One region of the Micromonospora sp. NPDC050200 genome, then DNA from elsewhere that is predicted to be linked to it. Evidence: predicted binding sites of a transcription regulator. Region 1 holds the regulator's gene; the other holds the start of a gene.
What was found. The regulator HrcA, encoded in region 1, represses chaperone genes, less so after heat shock. The targets are predictions, from matches to a motif close to GGTTNGCACNCTCNNNNNGAGNGTGCNAACC.
Positions count from the first base shown of each region.

Region 2: a site for HrcA is predicted at 3,984-4,014, ahead of groL (chaperonin GroEL). Genes of this name have one in related genera too.

Region 1 covers NZ_JBFALG010000029.1:53,017-60,828, reverse strand. Annotated here, with positions in the region: gene AB0I41_RS20080 (serine hydrolase domain-containing protein) at 144-1,511, opposite strand; gene AB0I41_RS20075 (histidine triad nucleotide-binding protein) at 1,508-1,867, opposite strand; gene AB0I41_RS20070 (SDR family oxidoreductase) at 1,914-2,675, shown strand; gene AB0I41_RS20065 (16S rRNA (uracil(1498)-N(3))-methyltransferase) at 2,722-3,456, opposite strand; gene dnaJ (molecular chaperone DnaJ) at 3,458-4,597, opposite strand; gene hrcA (heat-inducible transcriptional repressor HrcA) at 4,674-5,696, opposite strand; gene AB0I41_RS20050 (DUF4870 domain-containing protein) at 5,932-6,522, shown strand; gene hemW (radical SAM family heme chaperone HemW) at 6,560-7,783, opposite strand; gene AB0I41_RS20040 (enoyl-CoA hydratase-related protein) at 7,803-7,812, shown strand, end outside.
Region 2 covers NZ_JBFALG010000013.1:59,189-67,000, reverse strand. Annotated here, with positions in the region: gene AB0I41_RS11620 (S8 family serine peptidase) at 1-737, shown strand, start outside; gene AB0I41_RS11615 (GNAT family N-acetyltransferase) at 785-1,705, shown strand; gene AB0I41_RS11610 (hypothetical protein) at 1,859-2,101, shown strand; gene groL (chaperonin GroEL) at 2,162-3,784, opposite strand; gene AB0I41_RS11600 (hypothetical protein) at 4,062-5,096, opposite strand; gene AB0I41_RS11595 (cold-shock protein) at 5,287-5,490, opposite strand; gene AB0I41_RS11590 (GNAT family N-acetyltransferase) at 5,713-6,243, shown strand; gene paaN (phenylacetic acid degradation protein PaaN) at 6,477-7,812, opposite strand, start outside.

The DNA of each region.
Region 1 (7,812 bases):
GTTACACCCATCGTATCCGTTCAACACCGGCGGCACCGCGCCCATTTCCGGGCCCCCATGGGCCGGGTGCAGGGCGGGCGATACCTCGCAGCGGCACCGACACGACGCACCCGCACCCCGCTCGCCGGGGGCCGCCGGTCCGGTCAGCCGGCGCGGAAGTCGTACCGGTCGAAGGTCTCCTGGTGGCGGGTGAAGCGGTAGGTCGCCCAGTGCATCCGGACCACCGTCCCGTGCTCGTCCCGGGTCAGCCGCAGCAGCTCGCCGACCTCCCGCCCGGCGACCGTCCGGAAGACGTCCGGGGAGTCCGGCAGCGGCGCGAAGACCGCCGGGGGCCGGCCCGCCGGGTCGTCGGCGCCCCGGGCGCGCAGCGCCCCGTCGTGCCAGCTGAAGACGTACTCGAAACCCTCGCCCCACCAGCGGCCCAGCATCCCACGCAGCGGCCCGGGCGCGGGGTCGCCCGGCCGCCAGGGCGCGATGTCCGCCGGGTCGTGCTCGGCGGACGCGGCGAGCAGCCGGTGCGGCAGGTCGAAGACCTCCGCCGCCGTGCCGGAGGAACCGAGCACCGCGCAGCCCATCGCGCCGGCCGTGCCGTCACCGCCGCGCCGGCCGTAGACCGCGGCCAGGAAGCCCGGCATCGCGCCGTCGTGCCCGACGTGCACCACCCGGTCGGGGTACGGGACCAGGATCAGGCCGAGCCCGAAACCGGCCGCCCAGAGCGTCTCGTCGGTGGTGGTGAGCGGCCAGCGCATCTCGTCCAGGGAGGCCGGGGCGAGCACCGCGCCGGCCGGGTCCAGCGCCGCCGGGTCGGCCAGGAACGCCGCCCACCGGGCCATGTCGGTCGCGGTGCTCCAGAGCTGGGCGGCCGGGGCGATCGCACCGAAGTCGGTCGGCGGCTCCGGGTGCGCCTCGTCGGAGTACGCGTCGACCAGGAACCCGGTCGCCGCGTCGGGCCCCGGCGTGACCGAGGTGGCGGCCAGCCCCAGCGGGGTCAGCACCCGCTCGCCCAGCACCTCGACCCAGGAGCCACCGCGCAGCTCGCCGACCAGCCGGCCGAGCAGCGCCATGCCCAGGTTGGAGTAGTGGTAGCGGCGGCCGGTCGGGAGCACCCGCTCCGCCCGGGCCAACTCGGCGACCAGTTCGTCCGCCCCGGGGGCACGCAGCGTGTCCCAGACGTCGCCGTACGGCTCGCGTTGCAGGCCGGCGGTGTGCGACAGCAGCCGGCGTACGGTCAGCTCCCCGTGCGCGGGCAGCGCCAGGTGGCGGCCGATCGGGTCGTCCAGGTCGAGCAGACCGTCGTCGCGGCACTGCATCACCAGCACGGAGGTGAAGGTCTTGGTCACCGAACCGATCCGGAACCGGGTGCCCGGGCCGAGGCCGGCGTCGGTGCCGCCGGCCTCACAGGTCCACAGCGGCCGGTCGGCCCGGTGCAGGGCTGCCGAGAGGGCCGGCACCCGGGCCTGCGCCTGCACCCGGCGCACCATCCGGGCCAGCCGATCTTGCCCAGCGGTCACGCGACGTCCCGGGCCAGCATCGGGCCGAGCGGCGCGCCGCCGAGCAGGTGCGCGTGCACGTGGAAGACCTCCTGGCCGCCGTACGCGCCGGTGTTGAACATCAGCCGGTAGCCGTCACCGAGCAGCCCCTCGTCCTCCGCCACCGCCGCCGCCGTGGCGAGCAGTTCGCCGGCGAGCTTCGGGTCACCCTGCCCGAGCGTGGCCACGTCGGCGTAGTGCTCCTTCGTGATCACCAGCACGTGCACCGGCGCCTTCGGGCCGATGTCGCGAAAGGCGAGGGTGGTGTCCGTTTCCCGGACGATGGTGGCCGGGATCTCCCCGGCGACGATGCGGCAGAACAGGCAGTCGGATCCCATCGGGGCATGGTAAGGCGTGCCGGCGGGCTGGGGCATGATGTGCCCCGTGACTTCACGGGCGGTACTGGTGACGGGGGCCTCGCGCGGCATCGGCCGCGCGGTGGCGCGGGCGTTCGCGGCGAGCGGGGACCGGGTGGCGATCCACCACCGCGACTCGACCGAACTGGCCGAGGCGCTCCGCGCCGAGCTGCCCGGCGACGGCCACGTGGTGGTCCGCGCGGACCTCACCGACCCGGCCGCGGTACGGGCCATGGTGGACGCCGCCGCCGCCCGGCTCGGCGGGCTGGACGTGCTGGTCAACAACGCCGGCGTGTACGGCGAGCGGGACGCCCCGCACCCGGTCTTCGGCGCCTCGTACGAGCAGTGGCAGCGGCAGTGGCGGCTGGTGCTGGAGACCAACCTGACCGGGGCGGCCAATGTCACCTGGTGCGCCGCCCAGCACATGCGGGGCCACGGGGGCCGGGTGGTGAACGTCTCCTCCCGGGGCGCCTTCCGGGGCGAGCCGGACCAGCCCGCCTACGGGGCCAGCAAGGCCGGCCTGAACGCGCTCGGCCAGTCCCTCGCCGTCGCGCTCGCCCCGTACGGCATCGCGGTCGCCACCGTCGCGCCCGGATTCGTGGAGACCGACATGACCACCGACCACCTGGCCGGCGAGCGGGGCGACGCGATCCGGGCGCAGAGCCCCTTCGGCCGGGTGGCCCGCCCCGAGGAGATCGCCGCCGCCGTGCACTGGCTCGCCAGCCCCGCGGCCCAGTGGGCCTCCGGCACCATCGTCGACCTCAACGGCGCGTCGTACCTGCGCACCTGACCGGCACGCGGCGTCGGGCGGCGCGGCGTGAGGGCAGCCGGGCGGCCTACCAGCGGCCGAGGCGGGTGGCGAGCACGCTCAGGGCGGCCACGCCGGCCGTGGACGTGCGCAGCACGGACGGGCCGAGCCGGACCGGGCGGGCGCCCGCGTCGGCGAAGGCGGTCAGCTCGACCGGGGCGATGCCGCCCTCCGGGCCGACCACCAGCACGATCTCGCCGGTCCCGGGCAGCTCCGCGGTGGTCAGCCGCTCCTCGGCCTCCTCGTGCAGCACGAACGCGGCACCGGCCCCGGTGATCCGCCGGACCACGGTGGCGGTGGACTCGTCCGGGGCGCCGGCCACCACCGGCAGCCAGGGCCGACGGGCCTGCTTGGCCGCCTCCCGGGCGGTCGCCACCCACTTGTCCCGGGCCCGTACGCCCCGGTCGCCGCGCCACTGGGTCACCGAGCGGGACGCCGCCCAGGGCACGATCTCGTCCACCCCGACCTCGGTCATCGCCTGCACCGCCAGCTCGCCCCGGTCCCCCTTGGCGATGCCCTGCACCACCACGACCCGGGGGACGGGCGCGTCGGCGTACCCCCGGGAGGTGACGTCGACCTCGAGGGTGCCCCGGCCGACGGCGGTGACCACCGCGGCGGCCGTGCCGCCCCGCCCGTCGGCGAGCAGCAGCTCCTCGCCGACGCGCAGCCGCTGCACGGTGGCCGCGTGGTGGCCCTCCGGGCCGTCCAGGGTCAGGGTGTCACCGGTGGGCAGCGCCTCGACCAGGAACAGCGGCGCGGACACGTCAGGCGTGCCCGTTGAAGGCGTCGCGCATCCGGGAGAAGAAGCCGCCCTGCTTGGACAGCTCGGCGACCTCCTCGCCCCGGGTCTTGGCGAAGTCGCGCAGCATCCGCTCCTGGTCGGCGTCGAGCTTGGTCGGGGTCCGCACGTCGAGGTGGACGTAGAGGTCACCCCGGCCGGTGCCGCGCAGGTGCGGCACGCCCCGGGCGCGCAGCCGCAGCGTGCTGCCCGGCTGGGTGCCGGCCTTGACGTCGACCGTCTCCTCGCTGTCCAGCGTCTTGATGGTCAGCCGGGTGCCGAGCGCGGCGGCGGTCATCGGCACGGTGACCCGGCAGTGCAGGTCGTCGCCCTTGCGGGAGTACACGTCGTGCGGCCGCTCGTGGATCTCCACGTAGAGGTCCCCGGCGGTGCCGCCACCCGGGCCCACCTCGCCCTGCTGGGCCAGCCGGATCCGCATGCCGTCCTCGACCCCGGCCGGGATCTTGACGGTCAGCGAGCGGCGGGTCCGCACCCGGCCGTCGCCGGCGCAGGTCGGGCAGGGATGCGGGACGGTGGTGCCGTACCCCTGGCAGACGGTGCAGGGGCGGGCGGAGACCACCTGGCCGAGGAAGGTGCGCTGCACCGACTGCACCTCGCCCCGGCCGCCGCACGCCTCGCAGGTGGCCAGGTGGGTGCCGGCCGCGGTGCCGGCGCCGGCGCAGGTGGTGCAGAGCACGGCGGTGTCGACGGTGATCGGCGCCTCGACGCCGAACGCGGTCTCGTGCAGGTCCAGCTCCAGCCGCAGGATCGCGTCGGCGCCCGGCCGGGTGCGTGGCCGCGGCCCCCGCGCGCCGCCCGCGGCGCCGCCGAAGAACGCGTCCATGATGTCCTGGAAGCCGACGAACGGGCCCGCGCCGCCGGGACCACCGGGACCACCGCCACCACCCGGGGCGAGCGGGTCGCCGCCCAGGTCGACGATCTGCCGTTTCCGGTCGTCCGAGAGGACCTCGTACGCGGCGTTGATGTCCTTGAACTTCTCCTGTGCCTCCGGGTCCGGATTGACATCCGGGTGGAACTGCCGCGCCAGCTTGCGATAGGCGCGCTTGATCTCGTCGTCGGAGGCCTCCCGGCTCACGCCGAGAATGCCGTAGTAGTCCCTGGCCACTGCGTCTGGTGTCCTCATGTTCGTCTCGCGTTTGCGCGGTCGTCAGCCGGAGCCGGCCGCCGGCCCCTGCCCTGGGTCAGTTCTGGGCCAGCAGCTCGCCCACGTAGCGTGCCACGGCCCTCACGGTGGCGATGGTGCCGGGGTAGTCCATCCGGGTGGGTCCGAGCACCCCCAGACCACCGACGATGGTGGCGCCGGGGCCGTACCCGGTGCTGACCACCGAGGCGGCCCGCAGGTTGTCGACCTCGTTCTCGTCGCCGATCAGCACCCGGGTGGTGCTGGGCTCGGCCTCACCGATGAGTTTGAGCAGCACGACCTCCTCCTCGAGCGCCTCGAGGATGGGGCGCAGCGAGCCCTGGAAGTCGAGCAGGCCGCCGCGGGTCAGGTTGGCCGTGCCGGCCAGCGCGATGCGCTCCTCGTGCCGTTCGACCAGCGTCTCCAGCAGCACGGTGGAGAGCGTGGTCATCGCCCCGCGCAGGTGCGGGGCGGACTCGTCGACCAGCGCCTGGACCAGCGGCGGCGTCTCCGACAGCCGGCTGCCGACCAACTTCTCGTTGACCAGCCGGCGCAGGTCGATGACGTGGTCGGCGGGAATCGGCGCGGGCAGCTCCACCAACCGCTGCTCGACCCGGCCGGTGTCGGCGATCATGACCAGCATCAGCCGGGTGGTGGAGATCGGCACCAGCTCCAGGTGGCGCACCGACGAGCGGGCCAGGCTGGGGTACTGCACCACGGCGACCTGCCGGGTCAGCTGGGCCAGCAGCCGGACGGTGCGGTGCACCACGTCGTCCAGGTCGACCGCGCCGACCAGGAAGCGCTCGATCGCCCGGCGCTCGGCCGGGCTCAGCGGCTTGACCCGGGAGAGCCGGTCGACGAAGAGGCGGTAGCCACGGTCGGTGGGCACCCGGCCGGCACTGGTGTGCGGCTGCCGGATGTAGCCCTCCTCCTCCAGCACGGCCATGTCGTTGCGCACCGTCGCCGGGGAGACGCCGAGCTGGTGCCGCTCGACCAGGGCCTTGCTGCCGACCGGCTCCTGCGTGGCGACGTAGTCCTCGACGATCGCGCGCAGCACGGCGAGCTTGCGGTCGTCGAGACCCATCTCCCCACCTCCTGACGCACGTCGGCCCGGAGCAGCTGGCGCGTCCCCGGGCGAGCGCACTGGCACTCGACTGTAGCGAGTGCCAGTCTACGTCGGCGCCCCCGCCGACGTAATGATCGGCGACGGACCACGGGTGCGCCCCGCCGCCCGGACAGCACGGTAGAGCCGATCATCCGGACATCCGGGGCGGTGTCGCTCTGGTGGGGACTTGCCCACAACCCCTACCGTGACGTCCATGACTGAACCACCTCGCCCTCCCGGAGCGGGGGACCCCGGTGACCGGCCGGACCCGACCGCTCCCTCCGGCTCGTCGTACGAGCCGCCCACCGCACCACTGTCCGGGGCCCCGGGGGCGGGCGGCTATCCCCCGCCCGGTGGCTATCCGCCACCCACCGGTGACCAGCCGCCGTCCGGCGGCTACCCCCCGCCGAGCGTCGGTTATCCGACCGGTGGCGCCTACGGCGCTCCCTCCGGCGGGTACGGCAACAACGAGGACAAGACCTGGATCCTGGTGGCGCACTTCGGTGGCGCGGCGGGCATGTTCCTCGGCGGCGGCGTGCTGGGCTGGCTGGCCCCGCTGATCGCGCTGATCGCCCGGGGCGGCCAGTCGCCGATCGTCCGCGCGCACGCGGTCGCCGCGCTGAACTTCCAGATCCTCTGGTCGGTCATCGCGCTGGTCGGCTGGGTCCTGAGCTGCATCGTCATCGGCATCTTCATCGGCCTCGCCGCGATGATCATCGGCATCATCTTCGGCGTCATCGCCGGGATCAAGGCCAACGAGGGGCAGCCCTACCGCTACCCGATGTCCGCCAGCTTCATCAAGTGAGCCTCGGCCGGCCGCTCCCCCGGCCGGCCGGGCACCCTCAGGGCAGCAGGTCGCGGACCACGGCGTCGGCGAGCAATCGCCCGCGCAGGGTGAGCACGGCACGGCCGGCCGCGTACTCCGGGCCGGCCAGCAGGCCGTCGGCCAACGCCCGCTCGGCGCCCGCCCGGCCCGCCGGGTCGAGGGCGTCCAGCGGCAGGCCGGAGGCGAGCCGCAGCCGGAGCATGACGTCCTCCATGTGCGCCTCGTCCGCGGTCAGCACCTCCCGGGCCAGGCCGGGCGACTCCCCGGCGGCCAGGCGCTTCGCGTACGCCGTGGGGTGCTTGACGTTCCACCAGCGCACCCCGCCGACGTGGCTGTGCGCCCCCGGGCCGAGGCCCCACCAGTCCGCGCCGGTCCAGTAGAGCAGGTTGTGCCGGCACCGGGCCGCCTCGGAGCGGGCCCAGTTGGAGACCTCGTACCAGGAGAAACCGGCCGCGCCGAGGGCGGCCTCCGCGGCCAGGTACCGGTCTGCGGCGACGTCGTCCGAGGGGTACGGCAGCTCGCCGCGCCGCATCCGGGCGGCGAGCCGGGTGCCGTCCTCCACGATCAGGGCGTACGCGCTGACGTGGTCCACCCCGGCGGCGACCGCCTGGTCGAGAGAGGCGGCGAAGTCCTCCGCGCTCTCCCCCGGCGTGCCGTAGATCAGGTCGAGGTTGACGTGGTCGAACCCGGCGTCCCGCGCCTCCCGGGCGGCGGCGGTGGCCCGGCCGGCGCTGTGCGTGCGGTCGAGCACCGCCAGCACCCCCGGCGCCGCGGACTGCATGCCCAGCGAGATCCGGGTGTAGCCGGCCGCCCGCAGCGTCTTCAGCGACTGCGGGGTGACCGACTCGGGGTTGGCCTCGGTGGTCACCTCGACGTCGGCGGCCAGCCCCCAGGTGCGGTCGATGCCGTCGAGGATGCGGGCCAGGTCGTCGGCGGGGAGCAGGGTCGGCGTGCCGCCGCCGACGAAGACGGTGTCGACCCGCGGCGGCGAGGTGTCGCCGAGTACCCGGGCGGCCAGCGCCAGCTCGGCCAGCACGGTGTCGGCGTACGACTCCCGGCCCACACCGCCACCGAGTTCGGCGGCGGTGTAGGTGTTGAAGTCGCAGTAGCCGCAGCGGCTGGCGCAGAACGGCACGTGGACGTACACGCCGAAGCCGCGCGCGCCGACCGCGCTCAGGGCGGTGGCGGGCAGCGACCCGTCGACGGGGACGGTCTCGCCTTCTGGAAGGACGCCGGGCATGGCCACTAGTGTGCCCGGCATGACCTCTC
Region 2 (7,812 bases), on a different contig from region 1:
GCGCGGTGGGCCGGGACGGCGTCGGGGTGGCCCCGGGCGCGCGCTGGGTGGGCTGCGTCAACCTCGCCCGCAACCTCGGCAGCCCCGCGCACTACCTGGACTGCCTCCAGTTCATGCTGGCTCCCTTCCCGCCCGGCGGTGACCCGTTCACCGACGGCCGGCCGGCGCGGGCCCCGGACGTGCTGACCAACTCCTGGGGCTGCCCACCGATCGAGGGCTGCGACACCGGGGTGCTGCGGCCGGCCGCGGACGCCCTGGCCGCCGCCGGGATCCTGGTGGTGGCTGCCGCCGGCAACACCGGCCCGTACTGCGGCTCGATCGCCGACCCGCCCGCGCCGTACCCGGACGTGGTGACCGTCGGCGCGGTGGACAACAGGAGGCTGGTCACCCGGTTCTCGAGCCGTGGCCCGGCCCCCGGCGGAGCCGCCAAACCGGACCTGGTCGCCCCGGGCGCGGGCGTGCTCTCCGCGATGCCCGGCGGCGGCTACGCCACCCTGGACGGGACCTCGATGGCGACGCCGCAGGTGGCGGGCGTGGTGGCGCTGATGTGGTCGGCGAACCCGGCGCTCGTCGGCGACCTGGAGCGCACGCGGCGGATCCTGCGGGAGACGGCGAAGCCGGCTTCGACGAACTACCCCCCGCACGCTCCGCAGGGCACCTGCGGCGCGGCGGAGCGCATCGACGGCGCCGGCATCGTCGACGCGTACGGGGCGGTGCGGGCGGCCCGGGCCGGCTGAGCGGGGCCTTGCGCCGACCCGTGGTGGTTGATCTAGGGTCGGCCACCATGGAGTTCATCCTCGCCGACCTGCCCGCCGACCGGGTCCCCGCCGTCGTCGCGCTCTGCGGCCGCGCGCTCGACCTGCCCGAGGACGCCGCCGAGGCGGAGTCCGTGGTGACGGCCCTCTGGCCCCGGGCGGCGGCGGACCGGACGGTGCTGGCGCTCGGGGCGTACGCGGGGGACGAACTGGTCGGGGTGCTGATCGGGTCGGTCTCGGCGGCGGACCGGCGGCTCGGGCACGTCGACCTGGTCGCGGTCGCGCCGCAGCGGCGTCGCCGGGGTGTCGGCCGGGCCCTGGTCGCCGAGGCGGAACGGCGGCTCGCCGGCCTCGGCGCGGCCGAGCTGCTGCTGGCCGGGAACCCGCCGTACTACGCCTGGCCGGGCATCGACGTGCGGTACACCCCGGCGGTCTGCCTGGCGCTGGCGCTCGGGTACCGGCAGGACCGGACCGCGTGGAACATGACCGCCGACCTGTCGTACGACGGGTCGCCGGCGCTGCGCACGACGGAGCCGGCGGAGGCCCGGCTGGCCGGTCAGGGTGTGTCGGTACGCCGGGCGGAGTCGGCGGACCTGCCGGCGCTGGCCGCCTTCGCCCGGTCCACCTTCGGCGGCGCCTGGGACGGCGAGCTGGCCGGCTCGGTCGGCCGCGACGGCGCGGGCTGCCACCTGGCGGAGCGGGACGGGGAGATCCTGGGCTTCGCGGCCTGGGGTTCGTCCCGGCCGAGCTGGTTCGGGCCGATGGGCACCGCACCGGAGGCGGAGGGCTCGGGCATCGGTGGGGTGCTGCTGCGCCGCTGCCTGCGCGACCAGCACGAGGCCGGGATCCCGGCAGCGCAGATCGGCTGGGTGGGGCCGGTCGCTTTCTACTCGGGCAGCGCGGGCGCGCGGATCGAGCGGGTCTTCTTCCTGTACCGCCGGACGCTCTGACGACCCGCTCTGACGGGCATCACCGCACGCTCCGACGACCCCGCCGGACGCGGGACGGATCGACAATCGGGCGAATGGGATATAGACCCTGATAGTGCCATTCGCCCGCGTGGGTGATCGACGCCCCCTACCGTTTCGGTAGAGGAGGCGGCCATGACCACGGACAACGAACAGACCGACGACGCGGTGCCCCGCAGCTGGACGCCGGTCGGTGACCCGCCCATCGGAGTGCCGTTCGACCGGCGGGACTACGGCGACGCCGAGCAGCTTGTCGAGATGGCCGGGGTCGACGAGCCGGCGGTCGACGACCCGGTGACCGTGGTGGACGAGCCGGTCGCCGTCCGCCCGCCGTACGACCGGGCACAGAAGCGGCGCAACCAGCGCAGCCTGCCCTGACCGACGGAAAGGGGCGAACCGCTCGCGCGGCCCGCCCCTTTTCGGCGTTCGGAGCTGGACTCAGAAGTCCATGTCCCCGCCACCCGGACCAGCCGGGGCGGCCGGGGTCTTCTCCGGCTTGTCCGCCACGACGGCCTCGGTGGTGAGGAAGAGCGCCGCGATCGAGGCGGCGTTCTGCAGCGCCGAGCGGGTCACCTTGGCCGGGTCGATGATGCCCGCGGCCAGCAGGTCGACGTACTCACCGCTGGCGGCGTTGAGGCCGTGGCCGGCGTCCAGGTTGCGGACGCGCTCGACGACCACGCCACCCTCCATGCCGGCGTTGACGGCGATCTGCCGCAGCGGGGCGTCCAGCGCGATCTTGACGATCTGCGCGCCGGTCGCCTCGTCGCCGGTCAGGTCCAGCTTGTCGAAGGCGGTCTTGCCGGCCTGCACCAGCGCGACGCCACCACCCGGGACGATGCCCTCCTCGACGGCGGCCTTCGCGTTGCGGACGGCGTCCTCGATGCGGTGCTTGCGCTCCTTCAGCTCGACCTCGGTGGCCGCGCCGACCTTGATCACCGCAACACCGCCGGCCAGCTTGGCCAGCCGCTCCTGCAGCTTCTCGCGGTCGTAGTCGGAGTCGCTCTTGTCGATCTCGGCCCGGATCTGGTTGACCCGGCCCTGGATCTGCTCGGCGTCGCCGGCACCGTCGACGATGGTGGTCTCGTCCTTGGTCACCACGACCTTGCGGGCGCGGCCCAGCATGTCGAGGCCGACGGCGTCCAGCTTGAGGCCGACCTCCTCGCTGATGACCTGGCCACCGGTGAGGATGGCGATGTCGGCCAGCATGGCCTTGCGGCGGTCACCGAAGCCCGGCGCCTTGACGGCGACCGACTTGAAGGTGCCCCGGACCTTGTTGACGACCAGGGTCGCCAGGGCCTCGCCCTCGATGTCCTCGGCGATGATCAGCAGCGACTTGCCCGACTGCATGACCTTCTCCAGGATCGGGAGCAGGTCCTTCACCGACGCGATCTTGCTGTTGACGATCAGGAGGTAGGGGTCGTCGAAGACGGCCTCCATGCGCTCCGGGTCGGTCATGAAGTACGCGGAGATGTAGCCCTTGTCGAAGCGCATACCCTCGGTGAGCTCGAGCTCCAGGCCGAAGGTGTTGCTCTCCTCGACGGTGATGACGCCTTCCTTGCCGACCTTGTCCATCGCCTCGGCGATGATCTCGCCGACGGTGTTGTCACCGGCCGAGATGGAGGCGGTGGAGGCGATCTGCTCCTTGGTCTCCACGTCCTTGGCGAGCTTGAGCAGCTCCTCCGAGACGCTGGCCACGGCGGCCTCGATGCCCCGCTTCAGGGCCATCGGGTTGGCGCCGGCGGCCACGTTGCGCAGGCCCTCGCGGACCAGGGCCTGGGCCAGGACGGTCGCCGTCGTCGTGCCGTCACCGGCCACGTCGTCGGTCTTCTTGGCGACCTCCTTGACCAGCTCGGCGCCGATCTTCTCGTAGGGGTCCTCGAGCTCGATCTCCTTGGCGATGCTCACACCATCGTTGGTGATGGTGGGGGCACCCCACTTCTTCTCGAGCACGACGTTGCGGCCCTTGGGGCCGAGCGTCACCTTCACGGCGTCGGCGAGCTGGTTCATGCCCCGCTCGAGGCCGCGGCGCGCCTCTTCGTCGAACGCGATCATCTTGGCCATACGGCGTTGTCCTCCTGGACACTCACGGGCCACCCGGGTATTTGTGCCCCGGATGGGCCGCCTGGTGTACGCACCTTGGGACGCCGCCACCTGGCGACGACGACGTCCTTCGGCCGGGCCGGACAGCCCGCGACGACCGGCCATGTGCCGCCCCGGCGCCATCGAGACGCCCGTGCGGCCGTGGCCCTACCGCCCCGACCATTGGCACTCACGGTATGCGAGTGCCAATGACTTGTTTAGCACTCTCCCCTGCCGAGTGCAAGCGCGATCGGGCCGGTCAGCCGAGTTCCGCCGCCAGTCGCGCGACGTTCACCGGGGCCTCGTGGGCCCGCTGCTCGGCGTAGGTCACAACCAGCCCGACCAGCTGCACCAGGTAGACCGGGACGACCAGCGCGGCGGTCACCACGACCACCGCGACGGCGCCCACCGCCGAGCCCGGGGCCGCGAACGGGTCGGTGCCCAGGGGCGTCCTGCCGACGGCCTCCAGCACCGCGCCGACCAGGCTGCCGGCGATGACCGCCGCCGCGACCAGCGCGATCCGGCCCAGCACCATGCCGAGCCGGTCGTGGAAGAAGCGGAAGGAGCGGCCGATCGGGTTCTGCCGCTCGAAGAGGTAGACCGGGCCGGCCAGGGCGAGCGCGAAGGCGAGGTAGACGCCGGGCAGCACGCAGAAGGCGAAACCGACCGTGAGGATCACGCCGATCAGCAGGCTCCAGGCGTACAGGCCCGGCGCCCGGCGCAGGCCGTAGCGCAGCGCGCCGCCGAGGTCGGCCGGTTCACCGGCCGCCTGCCGGGTGAGCACCCACGTGCCGGCCGCCCAGCCCACGCTCTGCACCAGGGAGAGGAGCAGGCTGGCGACCAGCACCCAGCCCACGAGCGTGAGGAGGGCGCCCAGGTAACCCTCGGGCAGCGAGCCGTCGGCGGGCATCGACTCCAGCTGCGGCGTCGGGTCCAGCCCGAGGCTGATGATCGAGATCACCGCGGCGGGGAGGGCCTGGGTGAGCAGCATGATCGGCAGCAGCTTGCGCCAACTGCGGCGCAGCGCCCCGGCGCACCGGGCGAACCAGCCGCTGACGCCGGCGTACGGCGGGTTCACCAGCGGGTCGGCCGGGTCCCACCCACCGCCGACCGGCCAGCCGTACGGGAGGTGACCGCCGTACGGCGGGTAGCCCGGAGGGAAGCCGGCGTACGGGCCGGAGCCGGGCGGGTAACCGCCGGTGGGCGGGAACACCCAGCCCTGCGGCTGCGCGCCGGCCGGATCCCACGGCGATGGCGGGGCCGGCTGCCCCGGCGGCATGGGCTGACTGGGCACCACCGGACCGGACGCGGCCGGCTCCCCCGGCGCGGGTGAGCCCGTAGGACCGGGTTCGGGTGGACCCGACGGGAACTGGTCGGACATGGACCCTCCTCAGCGACGGCTGGATCGGCCCATGATCTTCCCTGGTGCCCGCCGGCGCCGCTGCCCCGCAGGGGGCCGGCCGGCAAGCGGGACGGGGCGCGACTCAGGCGACGACGCGTACCCGCTCGGCCTGCGGGCCCTTCTGGCCCTGGGCGATCTCGAACTCCACCCGCTGCCCGTCGTCCAGCGCCTTGTAGCCGTCCATCTCGATGGCGGAGAAGTGGACGAAGACGTCCTGGCCGCCGTCGACGGCGATGAAGCCGTAGCCCTTCTCGGCGTTGAACCACTTCACGGTGCCCTGTGCCACGGTGCACTTCCTCACTCTGCGCGGCGTTCCACGACCCCGGAGGCCGGCGGACCGGCACCGGAGGACCACCGCTTCGGCGATCGGTGAGGGCCGCTGAATCGGTGACCGAAATCGCACGCTACACGAGGAGTGACGACGGCGCACGACCCCAAATCGGGCATATTCCGGCGCTCCGCCGACCGTTCACCCATCGGCGGTGGTCGCTGCGGTATGCATGCGGACATGACAGCTACCCCGGCCCGGCCGGAAGCCCGGAGAGCCGGCGTCCGCCGGGTATGCCACGAGGACACCGCCCGGATGCGGGCGCTGCGGCTGGAGATGCTCGCGGACGCGCCGCTGGCGTTCCTGGAGACCGTGGCCCAGGCCGCCGCCCGCCCGCACGCCGACTACGCGGCCCGGATCGCCCACGTCTCCCGGGGTGACCACACCGCGCAGTTCGTCGCCGATCCCGGCGGCCGGCTGGTCGGCCACGCCGGCGGCACCGCCTCCCCGGACGAGCCCGGCCTGACCGTCGTCTACGCCGTCTACGTGACCCCGACCTGGCGGGGCAGCGGCCTGCTCGGCGAGCTGATCGACGGGGTGGCCGCCTGGTCGCGCGCGTGCGGCCGGCCGGAGCTGATGCTGGAGGTGGTGGTCGGCAACGAGCGGGCCTGTCGCGCCTACCGCCGGCTCGGCTTCACCGACACCGGGGTACGCGTACCGCACCCCACCGTCCCCGCCCTGCGCGAACTCCAGATGCGCCGCCCCGCCTGACCCCCGTAGAACCAGCACGCAAGGCAGCACCCCGGACTGCCGCCCCCGACCCTCAGAACCATCACGCAGGGCAGCACCCCGGTGAGACACACCCCCGGCCCCGGCAGCGGCGCCCGCCAGCGCACACCGCACGGGTTTCCGGGGGGGGAGCCCGCCCGCGGAAGGATCAAGCCTGACCGCCTGGAGCGGGCGGGCTCCCCCCGGAAACCCCAACCTGGACCCGAGACGAAGGCCTAGACGTGCCGACGACTCTGCACGATCCGGAACCGGTTCGCCACGTACGCGCCGTCGGTCAGCGCGGCATTCGCGGCCGGGTTGGCGCCGCTGCCGTGGAAGTCCGAGAACGCGGCCGACTGGTTCACGAAGACCCCGCCGGTCAGGTTGCAGGACAGGTGCACGCCGACGTCGACCGCGGCGGCCTCGGCCGCGTCCAGCACCGAGGGGTCGGTGGAGTAGACGGCGGCGGTCAGCGCGCCCTTCTCACCCACCGTCGTGCGCAGGATCTCCAGGCTGTGGGCGGTGGAGTCGGTGGCGATGACGAAGGAGATCGGCCCGAACCACTCGCGGCCGTAGGTCGCGGTGTCGTCGGCGGCCAGCTTCACGATGGTCGGCGTCCGCACCACCGCGCCGGGCAGCGACGGGTGCTCGACGGTACGGGACTCCAGCACCGGCTCGCCGACCTTGGTGACCTCGTCCAGCCGCTCCAGCACTCCCTCGTTGACGATGGCGCCGGTCAGCTCGACCCCGCGCGCCGGGTCGGCGGTGAGCTTGCCGATCGCACCCGCGATGCCGGCGGCCACCTCGTCGAAGCTCTTGTGCCCCTGGTCGGTCTCGATGCCGCCGGCCGGGATGAGGAAGTTCTGCGAGGTGGTGCACATCTGGCCGCTGTAGAGCGCCAGCGTGAAGCCCAGGTTGCGGCACATCCCGGCGAAGTCGTCGGTGGAGTCGACCACCACCGTGTTGAGGCCGGCCTTCTCGGTGTAGACGGCCGCCTGCCGGGCGTTCGCCTCCAGCCAGTCGCCGTACTCGGTGGAGCCGGTGAAGTCGACGATCTTGACGGCCGGGTGCAGGGCCAGGGTGGAGGCGAGCTTCTCGCCCGGCCCCTCGGGGGCGAGCAGCACCAGGTTGGGGTCGAAGCCGGCCTCGGCCAGCACCTCCCGGGCGTACTTCACCGTGATCGCCAGCGGCAGCACGGCGCGCGGGTGCGGCTTGACGACCACGGGGTTGCCGGTGGCCAGCGAGGCGAAGAGCCCCGGGTACGAGTTCCAGGTGGGGAAGGTGTTGCAGCCGATCACCAGGGCCACGCCCCGGGGCACCACGTGGAACGTCTTGGTCATCCGCAGCGGGTCGCCCTTGCCGGCCGCCTTCTCCCAGCCCGCCGTCCCCGGGTGCCGGGTCATCTCCGCGTACGCGTAGGCGACCGCCTCCAGCGCGCGGTCCAGCGCGTGCGCGCCGCCGGCCTGGAAGGCCATCACGAACGCCTGGCCGCTGGTGAACTGCACCGCGTTGGCCAGCTCGAAGATGTGCTTGTGCAGCCGGTCGAGGATCTCCAGGCAGACGCCCACCCGG